Regions from separate parts of the Streptomyces sp. NBC_00727 genome, predicted to be linked through region 2. Evidence: riboswitches for the same ligand, from Rfam matches in the RefSeq annotation. Region 2 holds a riboswitch; each other region holds the start of a gene.
The links. A riboswitch is a leader RNA that binds a small molecule or an ion and turns the genes downstream of it on or off. The one in region 2 is predicted to bind cyclic di-AMP.

Region 1 (5,180 bases), 2.0 Mb from region 2:
CGGCCATGTTCCCGCCTCCCCATCACGCACGTCCGTCCCCGCACACGGTACGGGACCGAGCGCGGGGACGGAGGGAGGCGGGGGGTACCCGAGGGGGCGTCAGCCCCGACGGGCCGTCGGCCCCGACGAGCCGTCAGCCCTTGAAGCGCGGGAACGCCGAGCGGCCCGCGTACACCGCGGCGTCGTCGAGGATCTCCTCGATGCGCAGCAGCTGGTTGTACTTGGCGACGCGGTCCGAGCGGGCCGGGGCACCGGTCTTGATCTGACCGCAGTTCACGGCGACCGCGAGGTCGGCGATCGTGACGTCCTCGGTCTCACCGGAACGGTGGGACATCATGCACTTGAAGCCGTTGCGCTGGGCCAGCTCCACGGCGTCCAGGGTCTCGGTCAGCGAACCGATCTGGTTGACCTTGACGAGCAGGGCGTTGGCGGAGCCCTCCTCGATGCCGCGGGCCAGGCGCTCCGGGTTGGTGACGAAGAGGTCGTCGCCGACGATCTGCACCTTGGCGCCGAGCTTGTCGGTGATGACCTTCCAGCCGGCCCAGTCGTCCTCGTACAGCGGGTCCTCGATGGAGACCAGCGGGTACGCGGAGACGAGCTCCTCGTAGTACTCGGTCATCTCGGCGGCCGAGCGGGACTTGCCCTCGAACTCGTAGGAGCCGTCCTTGTAGAACTCGGACGCGGCGACGTCGAGCGCGAGCGCGATGTCCTTGCCCGGGGCGTAGCCGGCCTCCTTGATGGCCTCGATGATGAGGTCGAGGGCGGCGCGGTTGGACTCCAGGTTCGGCGCGAAGCCGCCCTCGTCGCCGAGGCCGGTGGACAGGCCCTTGGTCTTCAGGACCTTCTTCAGCGTGTGGTAGACCTCGGCGCCCCAGCGCAGGGCCTCGGAGAACGACTCGGCGCCGATCGGCGCGATCATGAACTCCTGGATGTCCACGTTGGAGTCGGCGTGCGAGCCGCCGTTGAGGATGTTCATCATCGGAACGGGCAGCAGGTGCGCGTTCGGGCCGCCGAGGTAGCGGAAGAGCGGGAGGTCGCTGGCCTCGGAGGCGGCGTGGGCGACGGCGAGGGAGACGCCGAGGATGGCGTTGGCGCCGAGCGAGCCCTTGTTCTCCGTGGCGTCCAGGTCGAACATCGCCTGGTCGATGAGGCGCTGCTCGGTGGCGTCGTAACCGACGAGCTCCGGGCCGATCTGCTCGATCACGGCGAGGACGGCCTTCTCGACGCCCTTGCCCTGGTAGCGGTTGGGGTCGCCGTCGCGAAGCTCAATGGCCTCGAACGCGCCGGTGGAGGCGCCGGACGGAACAGCAGCACGACCGGTGCTGCCGTCGTCGAGGCCGACCTCGACCTCGACCGTGGGGTTGCCCCGGGAGTCGAGGATTTCCCGGGCTACGACGACGTCGATGGACGGCACGAGGCATCTCCTTCTGGGATATGACGCTGATTGTGCAGGGTCGCTTTGGCCTTGCGACAAGAGCCTAACCGGCCCGGCCGTCTGCGTCGGCCGACCGCCCGTCCCCTGGGACGAAAAAGGACCCGAGGACGGGCACACCGGGGCGAAATGCCAAATATTTACTGACCAGTAACTACAACAGTTGAACGATCAAGGGGTATCGGCACCCCTGATGCGGCGTGCCCCGGCCCGGCACGCACGGGGGGAGGTGCGCGCCGGGCCGGGGCGGCCTGAGCAGTCGGTGAGGAGGAACCGCGACTACTTCGTCAGGTGGAGCTGCTGACCCGGGTAGATCAGGTCGGCGTCCTGGACGATGTCCTTGTTCAGCTTGAACAGCTGCTCCCAGCCGCCCTTGACGTGGTGCGCGGCGGCGATCTTGCTCAGCGAGTCGCCGGTCACGACCTTGTACTCGCCGTCACCCTTGGCGACCTTCTGGCCGGTGGGGGTGGTGACCGTCTTCTTCGCGGCCTTCTTCGGGGCGTCCGAGCGGTCCGAGCGGTTGGTGGCGGGGGCCTCGGTGCGCTCGTCCTTCTTCGGGGCGGCCTCCTGCTTGGGGGCGGCCTCCTGCTTCGCGGAGCCGGAGCCGGTGTCGACGCCCGGGTCGACACCGTCGTTGGTCAGGTTGCCGGCACCGGCGCAGGCCCAGGCGCCCGGGCCCTGCATGTCGAGGAGCTTCTCGGCGGTGGCGATCTGCTGGGCCTTGGTGGCCAGGTCGGCGCGGGCCGCGTACTGCGTACCGCCGGCGGCGGCCCAGCTGGACTGGGAGAACTGCAGGCCGCCGTAGTAGCCGTTGCCGGTGTTGATCGACCAGTTGCCGCCGGACTCGCACTGGGCGACGGCGTCCCACGTGGCGACGGAGGCGGCGGAGGCGTTGGTGGCGCCCATCAGCGGGACGGCGACGGCGGCACCGGCGACACCGGCGAGCGTGGCGACACGGACGGCCTTGGACGGACGGCGGTGCTTGTTGCCCTTGCGGTTGAACAGCATCGAGTCTTCTCCTCACCGACGCCTGCGAGGTGAGCTGTCGGGTTCGGGCCAAGTGAGTTGCCCGGCCGCGCTGCTGGCGCGACTTCACCCCTAGCCGGTCCTGATGCGTCTCCCGACGATCCGGCCCAGCGCCTACCTGGGTCCCCCGCTCCTGCCTACGGCGCTTTCGCGTCTGTTCCCTTCGACCGACGGCAGGATTCGGCGTGACGGTCGACGGGGCCCGCGGTGCGAGCGGTTCTGACCGTAATCACACCCAACCCTCATATTCAAAGATGGACATACCGGATAATCATCCCGTAAGAGCATCCGATGAACCCTCATTTGCGCAGGTCGGAAGGGATGCGGCGGGACCTCCCGGACAAGAGCCGTCAGTTCACGCAAAGAGACCCATGTCTCACTCGGTCAAAAGTGGGACATGGGCCTCTTAAACCACCCAAAACTCAGGAGGCTCTCAGCTGCTCGCCGGCGCTTCTCACTGGGCGTCAGCCGGGGTCTCGCCCGTAGTGTCGGCCGGGGTCTCAGCCGGGGCGTCGGCCGCGGTGTCGGCCGCCGTGTCGGACAGGCCGAGGTCGAGGTTCTGGCCCGGCAGGATGAGGTCCGGGTCGGAGCCCACCTCGGCCTTGTTCGCCTCGTACAGCTCGGGCCAGCCGCCGGGCAGGTCCTGCGCGTCGGCGATGGCCGACAGGTTGTCGCCCGGCCGGACGGTGTACGTGTCACCACCCGGCTGCGCCGCGCCGTCGCGTGCCTCGCCGTCACCCCGCGAGGCGTGCCGGCCCGTGTCGCGGCCGCTGCCCGCCCCGGTGGTGTCGTCGGCGGCCGGGGCGCCCCGGTGCTTGCCGCCCGTCTCCCGCGCGCCGTCCGACGCGCCGGTGGAAGGGTCGGCGGACGGGTCGGCCGAGCCGGAGGGGTCCGTGGACGGGGTGGAGGACGGGTCGGCGGAGGGAGAGGCGTCGGCGCCCTTGTCCGCGTCCTTCTCCCCGCCCTTCTCGGCGCTCCTGCCCGCGTGCTTGCCGGTGCTCTTGCCGGCGTCCTCGTCCGTGGCCGTACCGCCGGCCGCCTCGTCCGCCGCCTCGTCCGAGGGGGTGGCCGTCGCACCCGACGAGGCGTCGTCCGCCGGGTCGGTGCCGAGCCCGGCGTCCAGACCCGAGTCCGCGCTGCGGGCGGGCTCGTCGGAGTCCTCGTCGCCCGGGTCGACGTCCGCCGCGCCCGCGCTCTTGCCGAGCCCGGAGATCACCGCACAGCTGGGCCACGCCTTCGGGCCCTTGGCGGCCAGGACCCGCTCGGCCACCGCGATCTGCTGCGAGCGGCTGGCGAGGTCGGCGCGCTCGGCGTAGGCCTCACCGCCGTACGCCTTCCACAGCTCGGGCGAGAACTGGAGGCCGCCGTAGTAGCCGTTGCCCAGGTCGGCGCTCCAGGTCCCGCCGCTCTCGCACTCGGCCACCCGGTCCCAGGTCGACGCGTCCGCCGCGTGCGCGCCCGCCGCGCCGAGCAGCGGGATGGCGATGGCCGAGCCGGTGACGCCGGCGGCGACGACGATGGCGGGTGCCTGACGAGGGCGACGGTGTCTGCCGTTCGCGGAGCCCATGGGAGTTGCCTTCCGTGTGACTGACAAGCGACTGGTGAGTCGAACGGTGAACCTAGCGGGAGTCGAACGTGAGTCACAAGTCGATGCAGCGCAGATCACGTGAAAGTCACAGAGTTGACAGAGTGTCACTTTCATTGGCCCGCACATGCCTCGCTCCACAGCCACGGAGAAGCGCCGCACCTGCCGCATCACAGCGCCGACCGGGCATCAAGAGCTTCTCCACGCCCTTGTACCGGCAGACCCTCACGCAGTTGAACGGTGACGGTGAGCTTCGGCAGCACCGAGTGCCTGTATGCCTCCACACCCCGGCAATCCGCCCCCAGAACGGCCATGATCTCCGGCCGGGCCCCCCGCTTCCACCAGAAGAGCCGGCGCTCCCTCATGGGGTTGATCCGACTCCAGGTGAGCGGCATCTCGACCCATGACAAGCCGCTCCGCAACCTGTGGAGCATGCCGGAGAACTGCACGCGGATGTCGTACTTCGAGACGAAGTGCTTCTTCGACTTCTCCGGGAGGAACCCGCGCAACATCGCCAGAACCGCCTCCCACTCCTCACCCGTCGGGTCGGGAGGCACCAGAGTCCCCGTCTCGTGATGCCACTCCCTGACCTCGCACCTGATGCCCGACCTGGCCGCCCTCCCCATCGCCCGGGGTGTGACACGGACGTCGAGGAAGTCGCACAGCTCCTTGCGTTCGTCCGGTGTCATGCTGTCGAGGCACTCGCGAGCACTGCTCGCGACGGCGGCAAGTTTCGTCGCCTGCCGCTGGTGATCCGCTTGTGTCCGCAACCATTGTTCGGCGACGTCCTTCTGCCTTCTGTACTCCTCCAGCTCCTGTTCCATCACCTTGAGCCCGGCCTTGAGAACAAGGGGATCGATGCCGGCCTCCAGGTATGCGGGCACTTGCCGGTGAATGAGGTTGCAGCGGTAGCCGCGCGCTTTCCCGCTCCCCCGTCCCATGCCGGTGCAGACCGCCCCGCAGAGACTGTCGATCCGGCCGCTCAGGGGATAGATCCGGTCGTTCTGGAACCCGATTCTTCCGAGCGTCTCCATGAGCAGCCCGGCGCGCTCCTCGGAGATCTGATTCTGGTCCTCAAGGCCGAAGCCGTCGAGTTGCTCGCCGGTGGAGACTCGTGCGTACTTCGCCACGACGATC
Region 2 (5,180 bases):
TCGACACCGGACTCGCTCCGGCGGCCGCCGGCGCGGCCCTGGGCGCACTACGGCTGCTGCGCCGCGAACCGGAACGCGCGCTCAGGGCGCGTACGGTCGCCACCGCGCTGTACGAGGGGCTGACGGCGGCCGGGCTGACCGCGGTGCGGCCCGACGCGGCGGTCGTCTCGGTGCGGGCGCCCTCGCCCGAGGCCGCCGTCCGCTGGGCCGCCGACTGCCGTACGGCCGGGGTGGCGGTCGGCTGCTTCCGGCCGCCGTCCGTGCCCGACGGCATCTCCCGGCTGCGGCTCACCGCCCGCGGTGACCTGACGGACGAGCAGGTCGCGCGGGCGGTGGCGACGGTGCGGCAGACCGCGCCCCGGAACTGAGGCGCGGTCCGCGTCAGCGTTTCAGGCCGGAGACGAAGGACGTCCAGGCCGGGGCTGAGAACTCCAGGGGTGTCCTGGCCACATCCTTGGAGTCGCGCACGGCCAGCAGCCGTCCGCTCCCCAGCGGCGCGGTCTCCACGCAGTTGTTCATCCCTGTGCTGCGGCTGCTGCGCCGCCACCGTAAGGCGTACTGAGCGAGGCGATCGGGCATGACGCTTCCTCCGGGCGGTGGGGGGTCACCGATCGTCGCGGTCGATCGCGGCGATCAGGTCCAGCGTGTGCTCCGGCGACAGCGCGTGTGTCTGAAGGGTTCGGAAGGCCGAGCTGTACGCCGCAAGGTCTTCTTTCCGTTCCAGATAGAGGCTACTCGTCAAGTGGTCAAGAACGACCACGTCAAGGTCGGAAGCGGTCGGAAAGGAGAAGATAACGAAAGGGCTGGTGAGGCTCACATACCCGCCGACCGAGAACGGGAGTAACTGGAGTTGCACGTGGGGCAGTTGTGCCACCCGTGCGAGATGGCGCAGCTGCTCGCGCATCACCCTTCGGCCACCGACCTCCCGACGCACCACCGCCTCGTCGAGCACGGCGCTCAGCCGCAGCGGCGGATCGCTCCGCAGCACCCCCTGCCGGGTCAGCCGCACCTCGACCAGCGAGTCCAGCTGACCGGACGGCAGCCCGTCGAGGGAGGCCCGGGTCACCGCACGGGCGTAGTCGGCCGTCTGCAACAGGCCCGGCACCACGGAGGTCTCCAGCGTGCGGGCGGTGCGCGCCTGTGACTCCAGGCTGATGAAGTCGCGGTACTGCGGCGGGATGAGACCCCGGTACGCGTGCCACCAGCCGGCCCCGCCGCCGCCCGCCGAACCGGCGAGCGCGCCCAGGACCTCGCGCAGCTTCGGATCGTCCATCCCGTACGCGTCCAGCAGCCGGTTCACGTCATCCGGCCGCACCCCGCTGACACCTGTCTCGATCCTGCTCACCTTCGACTGGTGCCAGCCGAGCAGTCCCGCGGCCTCCCGGCTCGTGAGCCCCGACGCCTGGCGCAGGCTCCGCAGCTCCTCGCCGAGCTTGCGGCGCCGCACCGCTGGGCCGTGCTGCATCTGATGGCTCCCTCCACTGGCTGCCGAGGGGACAGTGTGGCGCCCGAGCGGGGCCGGGCGGGGAGAGTTCACCGGTTTGAGCGACAGATATATGCATATCTTGGTGGATCGCCGCCGCGGGGGGCAGCATCGGTGGCAATCTGGCGCGAAGCACAACCGGACCGCTCGGCGGGCCGGTACCGGGTGGGAAAGGGACGGCTCGCCATGGCAGACCATCAGGAAGCACGTGTCACTCTGCCGAGCGAGCCGGTCTCGGTCTCCGCGGCCCGGAAGTACGTCGCCCGGGTGCTGGCGGAGTGGGGCCTGCCCGACGACACGGAGACCGCCGACACCGTGCGCCTCATCATCTCGGAGCTGGCCACCAACGCCGTCCTGCACACCTTCGGGCAGTCGCCCACCTTCACGGTCGACCTGCGTCTCGAACGGGAGGAGCAGCTGCGCCTCGGCGTGACGGACAGTCATCCCCGCAGGCCCCAGCGGCTGCCCGCCGCCGTCCAGCAGGACAACGGGCGTGGCATGGTCATCATCCGCTCACTGGCCAAGGAGTACGGCGGCCGGCTGACCGTCACACCCACCGCCGACGGCGGCAAGACCGTCTGGGTGGCACTTCCGTGGCAGGTCCCCCTCCAGCCCTGAGGCCGGCCGGGCCCGCGTCAGCTCACCCGGCCGTACAGGACGCTCCTGGTCCAGATCTTCTCCAGGCGGACCACGGCGCCGGTCTTCGGCGAGTGCCAGATCTTCCCGCTGCCGGCGTAGATGCCGACGTGGTAGACACTGCTCCCGGAATGGAAGAAGACCAGGTCACCTCGTTGCCGCTTGGACGCCGAGATGTGCCTGGTCCTGTTGTACTGCTGCTGGGCCGTCCGGGGGAGTTTCTTGCCGGCCCTCTTGAACGAGTAGAGCGTCAGCCCGGAACAGTCGAAGCTGCTGGGCCCGGTGGCGCCCCATCGATAGGGCGCCCCCTTCTTCGACGCCGCGATCTTCAGCGCCTTCATCGCATGGCCGGCGGCATGCGCCTCGGTCGCGGCACCGGGGACGAACAGCGTGCCGCCGACGGCGGCGAGAGTCATGGCCGAGGCCGTCGTGGCCCGGGCGAGCAGAGACGGGACATGAACCTGCGCACTCATGCGCAACCCTTCGTCAGCCGCCTGTGAAGGATGACCTGTCGGGTTCGGGCTGGCGAAGTTGCCCGGCCGCGCACGGCGGCTTCACCCCGAGGGACAGCCGGACATCCGGCGGTCCCGTAGTGCTCGGGTCCTCCACTCCTGCCGATCCACTCCTGTCGACCAGGCATCCGGACGGCGGCAGGACTCGGCGTCCGCCCGGACCGCCCCGCCGCGGCGGCGGGGGCTTGTCGTCCCAGGGATCTTGACTCACCTCGTGCCGGATTTCCGAGGTGAAACGGCCATAAGTGAAGACCGTCACGGATGGTCCGTTCAGGTGGACACGGGCCGTCCGACCGCCCCGGCCCGCCCCCGGAGTCCTGCCGGTACCAGCGGTGTCGCGAGGGAATCCGCCCCACGCGCATCAGGAAAAGGCAAATCGGACCGTCGCTCGTGAGAGGGAACGCCTACGCCGAACGAGCGAGGAAATCCGGTGCGTCCGTCGGGCGTGTCATGACCGGGCGCGTCAACTCGGGGGATCCGGCGGGAGGGTGACCCGCCCCGCCCGCCGCTCCCCGTCCAGCGCCCGGAGCGCCCGGGTCAACGTGGTGCTGTGGATGCGGGTTTCACCGCGCCGGTGCATCACCGCCAGGGCGTCCCGCAGGGCCGCCGCGTGCGAGGCGAGCGCCTGGGCCGCCCGCAGCGCCGTGTGCGTGTCGTCGCCGCGGGCCGGGTTGATCCGGCCCACCTGGTCGACGACGTGCAGATAGAGGTCGATGAACTCGCTCTCGGCCCGGGTCAGCGCGGGCAGCGGTGGGAACTCCGGCGGCTGCACCACGGGTTCACCGCACGGAGCGCGGCGGCACCGGGACGCGGCTCCGCACGACGTGGTCGACGATCCCGTGGGCCAGGGCTCCCTCCGCGTCCAGGACGAGGTCGCGCTCGGTGTCCTCGGCGATCTGCTCGGCGGAACGGCCCGGGTGCAAAGGAGGAGGCGGCGGAGCAGGAGCACGTGATCAGCTCGGTCTCCTCGATCGGCTCCACCGCGTCCGCTGCCGGCGAACGGCAGCGTTTCGGCATCGCCGCCGAGCACCGCGGGCACCACGGCCGGGATGACTGAACCTCCGTACTCGGCGAAGCGCCCCCGTCCGTCGGGACGGGGGCGCTTCGCGTTGCTGTGCGGGCGTGCGCGGATCAGCCGGCGAGTGCGGGCTCCCGAGCGGCCGTGGTCGGTGCGCTGTCCGGCGCGGCGGTCCCGCGGCGGCCGCCGATGAGGACGGCGGCCAGTCCGAGCACCGCCCACACGCCGAGCGTCAGGGCCGCGCCGCCCGCCGCGGCGCCGTCGAAGAAGGAGACCGACCGCAGCAGCGACCCGCTCGCCCCCGGCGGCAGCAGCTGGCCGATCGTGCCGATGGGCCGGGGGAGCAGCTCGGGCGCGCTGGTCACCCCGGAGAACGAGTTGCCCAGGAGCACCATGAGCAGGGCGCCGAGGCCGATGCCGGGAGTCCCGATCAGGGCGGCGAGCCCCGCGACCGGCGCGCCGATGGCGAGCACGGTCAGGGCGATGGCCCCGGCCTCGCTCCACCAGTCGCCGGTGAGGGCGCCGAGCCAGCTGTCCGTGACCGCGGTGGCCAGGAGCCCCACCGCGACGGCCACGCCCAGCAGCGCGGCCCCGGCCCGTGCGCCCCGCAGCCGGAGCAGGGTCACGGCCGCACCCGCGGCGACCCCGGCGATGGCCAGCGGCAAGATGCTCGAACTGAGCACCGCGCCCCTGGGGTCGGCGGCGGGGGCGGCCACCACGTCCGTGACCGGTACGGCCGTGCCGACCGGGGCCCCGGCGCTCACGGCCTCGTGCAGCAGCTGGGCGACCACGGGGCCGGCCGCGCTCGCCGTCAGCAGTGCGGGGCCCTTCTCGGAGACGACGACCGCGCCATACACGGTACGGTCCTCGATCGCGTCCCGGGCCGCGGCCCCGGAGTCGTAGCGGTGGATCTCGAAGGCGCCGTCGCGCTCCTCGAACCGCTGCTGGAGGCGGTCCGCGGCCGGTGCGGACCCGGCGATCCCGATGGGCAGGTCGCGCGGGGCCGTTCGGGCGGCGGGCCACGCGAAGGCCCACAGGGCGAGGGTCACCACCACCGGCACCAGCAGGACGACCCCCACCATGCGGCGGTTCGGGGTGAGGGACATGGGTCATGCCTCGATTCAAAGAGAATGATCGTTCGTTTTATGACTCTGCCACTGTCGCGCCGCTGCCGCTTCCTTGTCAAGAATGAATGTTCGTTTTAACTTGGGTGCATGGCCCGTGTATCCCAGGAGCACCTCGACGCCCGCCGCCGGCAGATTCTCGACGGCGCCGCGCGCTGCTTCGCCCGCGACGGCTTCCACGGCACCTCGATGCAGGACGTGCTGGGGGAGGTCGGCCTGTCGGCGGGTGCGGTCTACCGCTACTTCGGCGGCAAGGAGGACCTGATCGCGGCCATCGCCACCGAGGCCGTCGAAGGAGTGCGCCGGGCCTTCGAGGGGGCGGCGCGCGACACCCCCGTCCCCGCCCCGGACGTCCTCATCGGCCGGGTGTCGCGGACGCTGTTCGAGAACAGTATGGAATCGGGGCG
Region 3 (5,180 bases), 4.8 Mb from region 2:
CGACCGCGAGGTCGACCGGCTCGCCGATCTCGCCCAGGGAGCGGTGCGCGGGGGCCCCGTCGATGGTGTCCTGGCCGGCTTCGAGGGCGCTGTTCACCGCGTGGACACGGCCGGTGAAGCCCGCGCCGAGGAGGTTGCGCAGGACGGTGCGGCCGACGCCGCCGGGGTTGCGGCCGGCTCCGATGACGGCGACGGAGCCGGGGGCGAGCAGCCGCTGCACGGACTTGGCCTCGGCGCGCTGTTCACGGGCGCGCTGGACGGCGAGGGACTCGGCGGTGGGTTCGAGGTCCAGGGTGAGGTGGACGGAGCCGTCCTCGAAGCTGCGCCGCTGGGTGTAGCCCGCGTCCCGGAACACCTTGATCATCTTGGTGTTGGCGGGCAGCACCTCGGCGGCGAAGCGCCGGATGCCGCGCTCGCGGGCGACGGCCGCGATGTGTTCGAGCAGGGTGGAGGCCACGCCCCGGCCCTGGTGGGCGTCCTGGACGAGGAAGGCGACCTCGGCCTCGTCCGCGGGGGCCGAGGCGGGGCGGCCGGTCGCGTCGATCCGGTCGTAGCGGACGGTGGCGATGAACTCGCCGCCCACCGTGACGGCCAGGCCCACCCTGTCGACGTAGTCGTGATGGGTGAAGCGGCGGACGTCCTTGGCGGAGAGCCGGGGGTAGGGCGCGAAGAAGCGGTAGTACTTCGACTCGTCGGAAACCTGCTCGTAGAAGCTGACGAGGCGCTCGGCATCGTCCGTGGTGATCGGCCTGATCCGCGCGGTGCCGCCGTCGCGGAGCACCACGTCCGCCTCCCAGTGATCGGGGTAGGCGTGATGCGGACTCTGCTCCGGAGAGGGCTGCATGGGCCAAGCCTACGGCCGTCGCACCGGTCGCGGGGGCGCCGGGGCGGGGGCAGTCTGGGGTGTCCGGACGACCGTGGGCACGGGCCTAGGGAGGGCCCGCGGGTCGGCCCCGGAGCATCGCGCACCACATGAGACACTGGTCTAGACAACCATTGATTCGTGAAGGGCAGAACCATGGCTGAGCGCCGCGTAAACGTCGGTTGGGCCGAGGGCCTGCACGCCCGCCCCGCTTCCATCTTCGTCCGTGCCGCTACGGCCTCCGGCGTTCCCGTCACCATCGCCAAGGCGGACGGCAACCCGGTGAACGCGGCCTCCATGCTCGCGGTGCTCGGCCTCGGCGCCCAGGGTGGCGAGGAGATCGTGCTCGCGTCCGAGGCGGACAACGCCGAGGCCGCGCTGGACCGTCTGGCCAAGCTGGTCGCCGAGGGTCTGGAAGAGCTCCCGGAGACCGTCTGAGCCCGAGCGGTCACAACCGCCGGAATTCTCGCGGCAAAGCCGCGGCCCCCTGCATGGGGCGCCGCGGCTTTTGCGTATGTGCGCCGACGCGACGACCGGACCGAATAACCCGCGACGCTTTTACGGTTTTTACGCGGGCCCTTATTTATTTGTACGCGACCTTTGTTAATTCCGGCCGCTCGCGGTGTTTACGGCACGTTGCGAAGTCCTCACGCGGCCGGCCCGGGGCACGGTGGCGGAGGTGGGCCGGGCGGCGCGGCGCAGCCGGTGCGCGGCGCCCTGGCGTTCGGCGAGCTGCATGGCCAGGGCCCTCGCCCGCTCTGCGTCGCCGCGCGCCACGGCGTCCACGAGCGCCCCGTGCTCCGCCCACGCCTCGACCGGGCGGGCCGGCTGGTCGACCGCGTACATCCAGGCGATCTTGTGGCGCAGCTGGGTGAGCAGGGCGATGAGGCCGGGGCTGCCCGAGGCCTGGGCCAGCGTCTCGTGGAACCAGCCGGCGAGGGAGCGCAGGTCCTCGCCCTCGCCCCGGCGGGCCCGCTCCTGGCCGAGCCGGACCAGGCCGCGCAACACCTTGAGGTGGGCCTCCGTCCGGCGCTGGGCCGCGCGGGCGGCGCTCAGCGGTTCCAGCAGCTTGCGGACCTCCAGGAGATCGGCGGCCTCCTGCTCCGACGGCTCGGCGACGCAGGCCCCGGCGTGTCTCCGGGTGACGACGAAGCCCTCGGACTCCAGGGTGCGCAGCGCTTCCCGTACCGGGACGCGGGAGACCCCGTAACGCCGTGCGAGCACCTCCTCGGTGAGCCGGCTGCCGCGTTCGAAAACACCGGAAACGATGTCGTCACGGATTGCCGTGCATACCGAATGCGCCGGAACACGCATGTCCGAACCTCCGTCTCAATCCCCGCGAACAGCGGCCGATCGACACCTCTGCCATGACTCTATTGCAATGCGCTCGCATTTCCGATGCCGGGCGAGAATTCATGAATATCTTTTGGTTACGGCCGAGCGGGGCGGGCTGGGCGGTACGGGTACGGCGAAGGCCCCGGCGGGATGCCGGGGCCTTCGCCGGGGAGCCTGCGAACGGTCAGACGGTGACGCCGTGGGCGCGCAGGTAGGCGACCGGGTCCATGTCGGAGCCGTAGGAGGGCGTGGTCCGGGCCTCGAAGTGGAGGTGCGGGCCGGTGGAGTTCCCGGTGGAGCCGGAGAGTCCGATCTGGCGGCCGGCCGCGACCTCTTGGCCGACGGAGACGCCGATCGACGAGAGGTGGCCGTACTGGGTGTACGTGCCGTCCGTCATCCGGAGCACGATGTTGTTGCCGTACGCCCCGCCCCAGCCCGCCTCGACGACCGTACCGGCGCCGACGGCGACGACGGAGCTGCCGGAGGCGGCGTGGAAGTCGATGCCGGAGTGGCTGCCGGACGACCAGAGCGAGCCGCTGGACTTGTAGCCGGTGGTCACGTACGAGCCGGCGACGGGGAGCCCGTAGGTGCCGCCCAGAGCGGTGCGGGTGATGGAGCGGCCGGCGCGTCCGGAGGCCTCGCGTGCGGCCTGGGCCTTCGCCTTGGCCGCCGCCTTGACCTTCGCCGCCTTGGCGGCGGCCTGCTTCTTCGCGGTCTCGGCCTTCTTCACGGCCTTCGCCTTGGCGGCCGCCTTCTTCTCGGCGGCGTCGGCGAGGTGCTGCTGCGCGGCGGCCTGGGCCTCGATCCGGTCGGCGAGGGTCTTCTCGATGGTGAGGATCTGGGAGAGCCCGGTCTCGGTGGCGGCGGGGGCCGTTCCCGCGTCGGCGGCGAGGGCCGGTGAGGCCAGCGATCCGACGACGCCGGTGGTGGCGAGGGTCGCGATGCCGACGGCCTTGGCGCCGGTACGCGTCAGACGGCTCGGGGCACGGTGCTTCCCGGTGGCACGGGTGAACGCCATGGGGTGGCTGGTCCTTTCCTTCCTTCTCGCCTACCGGGTTAGCTGACGGGTTCGGAGCAGGAAGGTCTCCTACGGACGCCTCGCCCCGGGGGGCGCCGGCATCCGATTCACCCCAGGGACTGCGTGGGTCCCCGGCTCCCCGGGCTCGCGCCGGACGGGGACTCGGCGATGGCTGCCCGGTACGTCACGGATGCGGCGTACGAGTGGCGGACAGCGGACCCGACGCTAAGCGGCCGGACTTCCCGTCACCAAACGGGCACGGGGTTTTGTAGCGCATCCCACAGGGCGAATCATCATATAGCGCTCAAATCAGCCACATAGAGGGCAAACGGGTCCAGTCATGCGGGGAGGCTCCGGCGCAACCACGCGCCGGAGCCTCCCCGTTGCCCGTCCGAGGGGCGAAGTGACCGGTCAGCCGGTGACGACCGACACCTCACCGATCCCGAGGGCCCGGACCGGCTCCTCGATGCGGGAGGCGTCGCCGACCAGGACCGTGACCAGCCGGTCCACCGGGAAGGCGTTGACCGCGGCCGCGGTCGCCTCCACCGTGCCGGTCTCGGCGAGGCGGGCGTACAGCGTCGCCTGATAGTCGTCCGGAAGGTGCTGCTCCACCTGGTCGGCGAGGGTGCCCGCGACGGAGGCGGCCGTCTCGAACTTCAGCGGCGCCACCCCCACGAGGTTCTGCACGGCCGTCTCGCGCTCGGCGTCCGTCAGGCCCTCGGCGGCCAGCGTCCGCAGGACCTTCCAGAGGTCGTCCAGGGCCGGGCCGGTGGACTCGGTGTCCACGGAGCCGCTGATGGCCAGCATCGCGGCGCCCGTCGCGCCCGAGGCGGAGTCCGCGGCGCTGGAGCGGAGCACCTGGGCGAAGGCCCGCACGCCGTAGGTGTAGCCCTTCTCCTCGCGCAGGACCCGGTCGAGCCGGGAGGTGAGCGTGCCGCCCAGGCAGTAGGTCCCGAGGACCTGGGCCGGCCACACGCTGTCGTGGCGGTCGGCGCCGATGCGGCCGATCAGCAGCTGGGTCTGCACCGCACCCGGGCGGTTCACGATGATCACGCGGCCGGTGTCGTCGGCCGTGATCGGCGGGGCGGGGCGGGGCTCGGCGGTGTTCCCGGACCAGTCACCGAGGGTCTCGGCGAGCAGGGCGTCCAGGTCGATGCCGGTGAGGTCGCCGACGACCACGGCGGTCGCGGCGGACGGGCGGATGTGCGCATCGTAGAAGGCGCGCACGGCCGCGGTGTCGATGCGCTCGATGGTCTTCTCGGTGCCCAGGCGCGGGCGCGACATGCGGGCCGTGGCCGGGAACAGCTCCTTGGAGAGCTGCTTTGCCGCGCGGCGGGCCGGGTTGGCCTGCTCGTGCGGGATCTCGTCCAGCCGGTTGCGCACCAGCCGCTCGATCTCGCTGTCCGCGAAGGCCGGTGCCCGCAGCGCCTCGGCGACCAGGCCGAGCGCCTTGGCCAGCCGGGAGGCCGGGACCTCCAGGGACACCCGGACGCCGGGGTGGTCGGCATGGGCGTCGAGGGTCGCGCCGCACCGCTCCAGCTCGGCGGCGAACTCCTCGGCACTCTGCTTGTCGGTGCCCTCGGACAGGGCGCGGGACATGATCGTGGCCACGCCGTCCAGGCCCTCGGGCTCGGCGTCCAGCGGGGCGTCGATGAAGATCTCCACAGCGATGACCTGCTGGCCGGGGCGGTGGCAGCGCAGCACGGTCAGCCCGTTGGGCAGAGAGCCGCGCTCGGGCGCGGGGAAGGCCCAGGGGCGCGCCACGCCGGGAGCGGGCTGGGGGTGGTACTGCATCGAAACTTCAGTCGCGGCAGCGTCGGTCACTGGTCCGCCCCTTCGTGCGCGTCGGTGTCGGTGGCGGCCTCGGCCTCTTCGGCGGGCTCGACCGGTTCGTAGACCAGGACCGCCCGGTTGTCGGGCCGCAGCTGGGCCCGCGCGGCCGCCTTGACCTCCTCGGCGGTGATG
Region 4 (5,180 bases), 5.8 Mb from region 2:
CGAGGCCGGCGACCGGATCTGGCTGCTGACGGGGGCGAACGGGAGCTACGCCCTGCGTCTCACCGACCGGCACGAGTTGCTGCATCTCCACTGGGGCCCGCGTATCTCCCTGGCCGCCGCCCAGGCCCTGGCCGAGGCGCCCGCGCCGCCCGACCGGGGCTTCGAGTCCCCGCTCGACGGCCGCGAGGAGTACCCCGTCGAGGGCGGCCCCCGGTTCGTCCGCCCCGCCCTGTCGGTGCGCACCGACGAGGTGCGCGGGACCGCGTGGGTGTTCGCGGGCCACGCGGTGGACGGCGACGAGCTGCGGCTCTCCTTCGACGACCCGGTCCACCGGCTCGTGATCATCCTGCACTACCGGATGCGGGACGACTCCGACGTGATCGAGCGCTGGACCACCCTCACCCACGCCGGGCCCGACGGCCCGCCCGTCGAGGTGCTCCGCGCCGATGCCGCGGCCTGGACGCTGCCCGCCCGCGACCGCTGGCGGCTCAGCCGGCTGCACGGCCGCTGGGCGGCGGAGACCCAGCTGGAGCGCACGGAGCTCGCGTACGGGGAACACCTGCTCTCCAGCCGGCGCGGCCACACCGGCCACCAGGGCCTGCCCTGGGTCGCCCTCGACGCGGACGGCGCCGCGACCGAGGAGAGCGGCGAGGTCTACGGCTGCGCGCTCGGCTGGTCCGGCTCCTGGCGCATCGCCGTACAGCGGCTGCCCGACGGGCTCGTACAGATCACCGGCGGCGCCGGCCACGACGAGTCCGGGCTGCTGCGGCTGGCGCCGGGGGAGTCGTACACCGGCCCCGTCTTCGCCGGGCTGTGGAGCGCGGGCGGTTTCGGCGGGGCGAGCCGCGCCTGGCACGCCTGGCAGCTCGCCCATGTGATCCCGGACGCCTCCGAGCCGCGCCCGGTGCTCTACAACTCCTGGGAGGCCACCGGCTTCGACATCGCGGAGGACCAGCAGCGGGCGCTGGCCGAACGCGCCGCCGCGATGGGCGTCGAGCTGTTCGTCGTGGACGACGCCTGGTTCGGGCAGCGGGTGAGCGACCGGGCCGGGCTCGGCGACTGGACGCCGAACCCGCAGCGCTTCCCCGACGGGCTCGGCCCGCTCGCGCGCCATGTGCACGGGCTCGGCATGCGGTTCGGGATCTGGGTCGAACCCGAGATGGTCAACCCCGACAGCGATCTCTACCGCGCCCACCCCGACTGGGTGCAGCACTTCCCCGGCCGGGAACGCACGGAATTCCGCAATCAGCTGGTCCTCAACCTGGCCCGCCCCGATGTGCGGGCCCATCTGTGGGAGAGCCTGGACGCGCTGCTGTCCGGGACGCCGGTCGACTATGTGAAATGGGACTTCAACCGCTGCTTCTCGGACGCCGGCTGGCCCGGCGCCGACTACCCGCAGCGACTGTGGACCGAGCACGTGGACGGCCTCTACGCGCTGATCGACCGGCTGCGCGCCGCCCACCCCGGCGTCGCCTTCGAGTCCTGCTCGGGCGGCGGCGGGCGCATCGACCTCGGCATCCTCTCCCGTACGGACCAGGTCTGGACGTCCGACAACACCGACCCGCTGGACCGCCTCGCCATCCAGCACGGCTTCGGGCAGCTCCACCCGGCGCGCGTCATGGCGGCCTGGGTCACCGACAGCCCGAACGTCCAGCTCAACGGCCGCCGCTCCTCCCTGCGCTTCCGGTTCGTCAGCGCCATGGCCGGGGTGCTCGGGATCGGCGGGGACCTCACCGAGTGGAGCGCGGCCGAGCTGGACGAGGCGCGCGGGTGGGTGGAGCTGTACAAGGAGATCCGCCCCGTCGTGCAGCTGGGCGAGCTGTACCGGCTGCGCGCACCGGGGTCCGGCCTGAGCGCCGTGCAGTACGTGCGGGGCGCGGACACCGTCGTCCTGATGTGGCTCCACGCCCAGCGGTACGGGGAGCAGCCGCCGGCCCTTCGGCTGCGCGGACTCGACCCGGAGGCGACGTACACCTGCCTGGACACGGGGGCGGTGCACCACGGTTCGGTGCTGCTGCACCACGGGCTGCCCAGCGGGCTGCGCGGCGACCTGGACGCACGAGTGGTGCGGCTGCGCCGCGGACGATGACCATGACATGTCCGTATTGCGGCGTTATGTCGAACTCGCCCCGGTTGTAAGGGAGATGATCACCCGCTCGTGAGCGGGATCATATCCGTGACGGTGTGTGGTGACGCCCCGGCGGGGTAGGCCGTGCGCCGCGCGGAAAGCCAAGATCCGTAATCCACGGAGTGTGACCGGAATTCCGCGCCGCAATTCAGGTGCGGAATCCGATGCGGAACGCATGGCTTGTTTCCGCCGTCCCGGCTCGCTTACGTTCCATGCCATCCGGATGGAACGCCCAATCCTGCCGCCGTCCGGAATTCGCATCCACTCACCGTGTGGCAGGAGCGGGGGAACCAGGTAAGCCGCCGACCGGGACGACCGGACGGCTAGGGGTGAAGCCGCGCCAGGCGCGGCCGGGCATCTCCAGCCCGAACCCGACAGCTCACCTCGCAGGCGCCGGAGAGGAAATTCTTCATGCCCAATTCGGGTAAGCACCGCCGTCCCAAGTCCAGCACCATCGCCCGCGGCGTCGTCGCCGCGAGCGCCGGCGGAGCCGTCATCGCGCTTCCGCTGCTCGGCGCCACCGGTGCCCACGCCGCGGAGCAGTCCGCCCCGGCCGCCTCGAAGTCGGTCGCCGCGCACACCACCCCGGCCAAGCCCGCGAAGAGCACCGGCACCACCACCTACTCCGTGGTCTCCGGCGACTACCTGTCGAAGATCGCGGCCCAGCACCACCTCAAGGGCGGCTGGCACAAGCTGTACCAGGACAACCGCGAGGTCGTCGGCGAGAACCCGAGCCTGATCTTCCCGGGCATGAAGCTGACCCTCGGCGCCAAGGCGGCCCCCGCCGCCGCCACCCCGTCCAAGGCACCGGCCGAGACGGCGGAGAAGACCGAGACGAAGGCCGCGCCCAAGGCCGAGACCAGGACCGAGACCAAGGTCGAGACGAAGACCGAGGCCAAGACCGAGACCGAGGCCCCGGCCACCCAGGACAACGCCTCCGGTTACGTCCACCCGGTCCCGGGCAACCACACCACCGCCTACCGCGCCTCCGGTGCCAACTGGTCCAGCGGCAGCCACACCGGCATCGACTTCCCCGTCGCCACCGGCACCAGCGTGAAGGCCATCACCTCCGGCACCGTCGTCACCGCCGGCTGGGGCGGCGCCTACGGCAACCAGGTCGTCATCCAGCACGCCGACGGCCACTACTCCCAGTACGGCCACATGTCCTCGCTCTCCGTCTCGGCGGGCCAGACCGTGACCGCGGGCCAGCAGGTCGGCCTCTCCGGCGCCACCGGCAACGCCACCGGCCCGCACCTCCACTTCGAGGTCCGCACCGGCCCGGAGTACGGCTCGGACATCGACCCGATCGCCTACCTGGCGTCGCACGGGATCAACGTCTGATCCAGGCGGTACCGACCCGTGATCCGGGTCACTGAACGGCAAGAGGGACGGCGCACCGCGGTGCGCCGTCCCTCTGCTTATTCCCCCTTTACCGAAAACTGACCGGGTGCTTTATCTCACCACCCGTCAACCCCTTATTACGGTCGCGTAGGTCACATTCCGGGGTGCAGGATAAGCGCTTGTGGCAGACGATTCGAACAACATCCAACAGGGCGTCATCGACCGACAGGGCGCCATCGGGTCGTACGCGGCGATTGGCGACAGCTTCACCGAGGGAGTCGGCGACCCCGGCCCGGACGGAACATTCGTCGGCTGGGCCGACCGGCTCGCGGTACTCCTCGCGGACCGGCTCCCGGAGCCCGGCATTCCGGCGGACGCCGAGGGCTCACCCGTTTCCGCGCACGGAAACTTCCGGTACGCCAATCTCGCCGTACGAGGACGCCTCCTCGACCAGATAGTCGAGGAGCAGGTGCCCCGCGCCAAGGAACTCGCCCCCGGTCTGGTGAGCTTCTGCGCCGGCGGCAACGACATCATCCGGCCGGGCACCGACCCCGACGACGTGGCCGAACGCTTCGAGCGGGCGGTCGCCGACCTCACGCGGTCGGTCGGCACCGTCATGGTCACCACCGGCTTCGACACCCGTGGCGTCCCCGTGCTGCGCCATCTGCGCGGCAAGATCGCCACCTACACCGCCCACGTCCGGGCCATCGCCGACCGCTACGACTGCCCGGTCCTCGACCTGTGGTCGCTGCGCTCCGTGCAGGACCGGCGCGCCTGGGACGGCGACCGGCTGCACCTGTCGCCCGAGGGACACACCCGGGTCGCGCTGCGCGCCGCCCAGGTCCTCGGCCTCGACGTGCCGGCCGACCCGGACCAGCCGTGGCCGCCGCAGCCCCCGCGCGGCGCGCTGGAGATCCGCCGCGACGACATCCACTGGGCGCGCGAATACCTGGTGCCATGGATCGGACGGCGGCTGCGCGGCGAATCCTCCGGGGACCACGTCGAGCCCAAGCGGCCCGACCTGCTGCCGCTCTGACGGACCCGCTGTCCTCAGTCGCCCCGCGACCGCGTCGCGGCGACCGGGGACAGCGGCAGCGCCGCCGGAATGCGCTCCAGCACCCCGCCCGCGAACACGTCGTACAGCGGCAGCGTCTCCAGGTGCACATAGCCGATGTGGCAGTCGCACACGGCGAGCGGACACGCCCGCGGCACCAGCGCCCGGCGGTAGCTCCCGTCGTACAGATTGCCGAGCTCCGCCCGGACGAAGTGGCAGCGGCGCACCGTGCCCTCCCCGTCCACCGAGATCACCGACTCACCGGTCCGGCAGGGCAGCCCCGCCGAGCGGTGCGGATGACGGCTGTACGGGAACAGCGGGTCGATCGCCGTCCACCGCTCCGCCTCCTCGTCCGTATAGGTGTGCCCCTCGGCCGCGTTGACCCAGAGGTAGACCTCGTCCGCGAGCGCCGCGCGCAGCCGCCGCGCCTCGTCGAGATGGGCGTCGAGGCCCACGACACCCACGCTGTGCCGGACCCCGAGGCCCTTCAGCTCCGCGCACCTGCCGACGAAACGCTCGTACGGCGTCTGCCCCGGGTGGTACGTGCACCACAGCGCGATCCGCTCGCGGGCCGCCTCCGGGGCCTCGGCCAGCCACCGCGTACGGCCGCTCAGATTCGTCTGGATCGCGACCCGGCGTACGTGCGGGAGGCCCGCC

Region 1: it holds a riboswitch for cyclic di-AMP, as region 2 does, so the genes downstream of both, OG242_RS11955 (transglycosylase family protein) here and OG242_RS03005 (C40 family peptidase) in region 2, are expected to answer to the same signal.
Region 3: it holds a riboswitch for cyclic di-AMP, as region 2 does, so the genes downstream of both, OG242_RS25045 (M23 family metallopeptidase) here and OG242_RS03005 (C40 family peptidase) in region 2, are expected to answer to the same signal.
Region 4: it holds a riboswitch for cyclic di-AMP, as region 2 does, so the genes downstream of both, OG242_RS29220 (peptidoglycan DD-metalloendopeptidase family protein) here and OG242_RS03005 (C40 family peptidase) in region 2, are expected to answer to the same signal.

Annotation. Positions count from the first base shown of each region.
Region 1 covers NZ_CP108981.1:2,683,514-2,688,693, forward strand. Annotated here, with positions in the region: gene OG242_RS11945 (septum formation initiator family protein) at 1-7, opposite strand, end outside; gene eno (phosphopyruvate hydratase) at 134-1,414, opposite strand; gene OG242_RS11955 (transglycosylase family protein) at 1,712-2,440, opposite strand; cyclic di-AMP (ydaO/yuaA leader) riboswitch at 2,445-2,613, opposite strand; gene OG242_RS11960 (transglycosylase family protein) at 2,913-4,025, opposite strand; gene OG242_RS11965 (hypothetical protein) at 4,214-5,180, opposite strand, start outside.
Region 2 covers NZ_CP108981.1:699,457-704,636, reverse strand. Annotated here, with positions in the region: gene OG242_RS03025 (8-amino-7-oxononanoate synthase) at 1-368, shown strand, start outside; gene OG242_RS03020 (DUF397 domain-containing protein) at 382-579, opposite strand; gene OG242_RS03015 (helix-turn-helix domain-containing protein) at 605-1,465, opposite strand; gene OG242_RS03010 (ATP-binding protein) at 1,670-2,101, shown strand; gene OG242_RS03005 (C40 family peptidase) at 2,119-2,592, opposite strand; cyclic di-AMP (ydaO/yuaA leader) riboswitch at 2,596-2,792, opposite strand; gene OG242_RS03000 (hypothetical protein) at 3,095-3,403, opposite strand; gene OG242_RS02995 (ATP-dependent Clp protease proteolytic subunit) at 3,411-3,554, opposite strand; partial or broken gene OG242_RS02990 (prevent-host-death protein) at 3,554-3,688, shown strand; gene OG242_RS02985 (ABC transporter permease) at 3,763-4,755, opposite strand; gene OG242_RS02980 (TetR/AcrR family transcriptional regulator) at 4,864-5,180, shown strand, end outside.
Region 3 covers NZ_CP108981.1:5,516,451-5,521,630, reverse strand. Annotated here, with positions in the region: gene OG242_RS25060 (GNAT family N-acetyltransferase) at 1-844, opposite strand, end outside; gene OG242_RS25055 (HPr family phosphocarrier protein) at 1,019-1,300, shown strand; gene OG242_RS25050 (GntR family transcriptional regulator) at 1,466-2,176, opposite strand; gene OG242_RS25045 (M23 family metallopeptidase) at 2,382-3,215, opposite strand; cyclic di-AMP (ydaO/yuaA leader) riboswitch at 3,229-3,393, opposite strand; gene OG242_RS25040 (M16 family metallopeptidase) at 3,627-5,009, opposite strand; gene OG242_RS25035 (M16 family metallopeptidase) at 5,036-5,180, opposite strand, start outside.
Region 4 covers NZ_CP108981.1:6,473,139-6,478,318, forward strand. Annotated here, with positions in the region: gene OG242_RS29215 (alpha-galactosidase) at 1-2,089, shown strand, start outside; cyclic di-AMP (ydaO/yuaA leader) riboswitch at 2,381-2,536, shown strand; gene OG242_RS29220 (peptidoglycan DD-metalloendopeptidase family protein) at 2,540-3,469, shown strand; gene OG242_RS29225 (SGNH/GDSL hydrolase family protein) at 3,651-4,505, shown strand; gene OG242_RS29230 (STM4011 family radical SAM protein) at 4,520-5,180, opposite strand, start outside.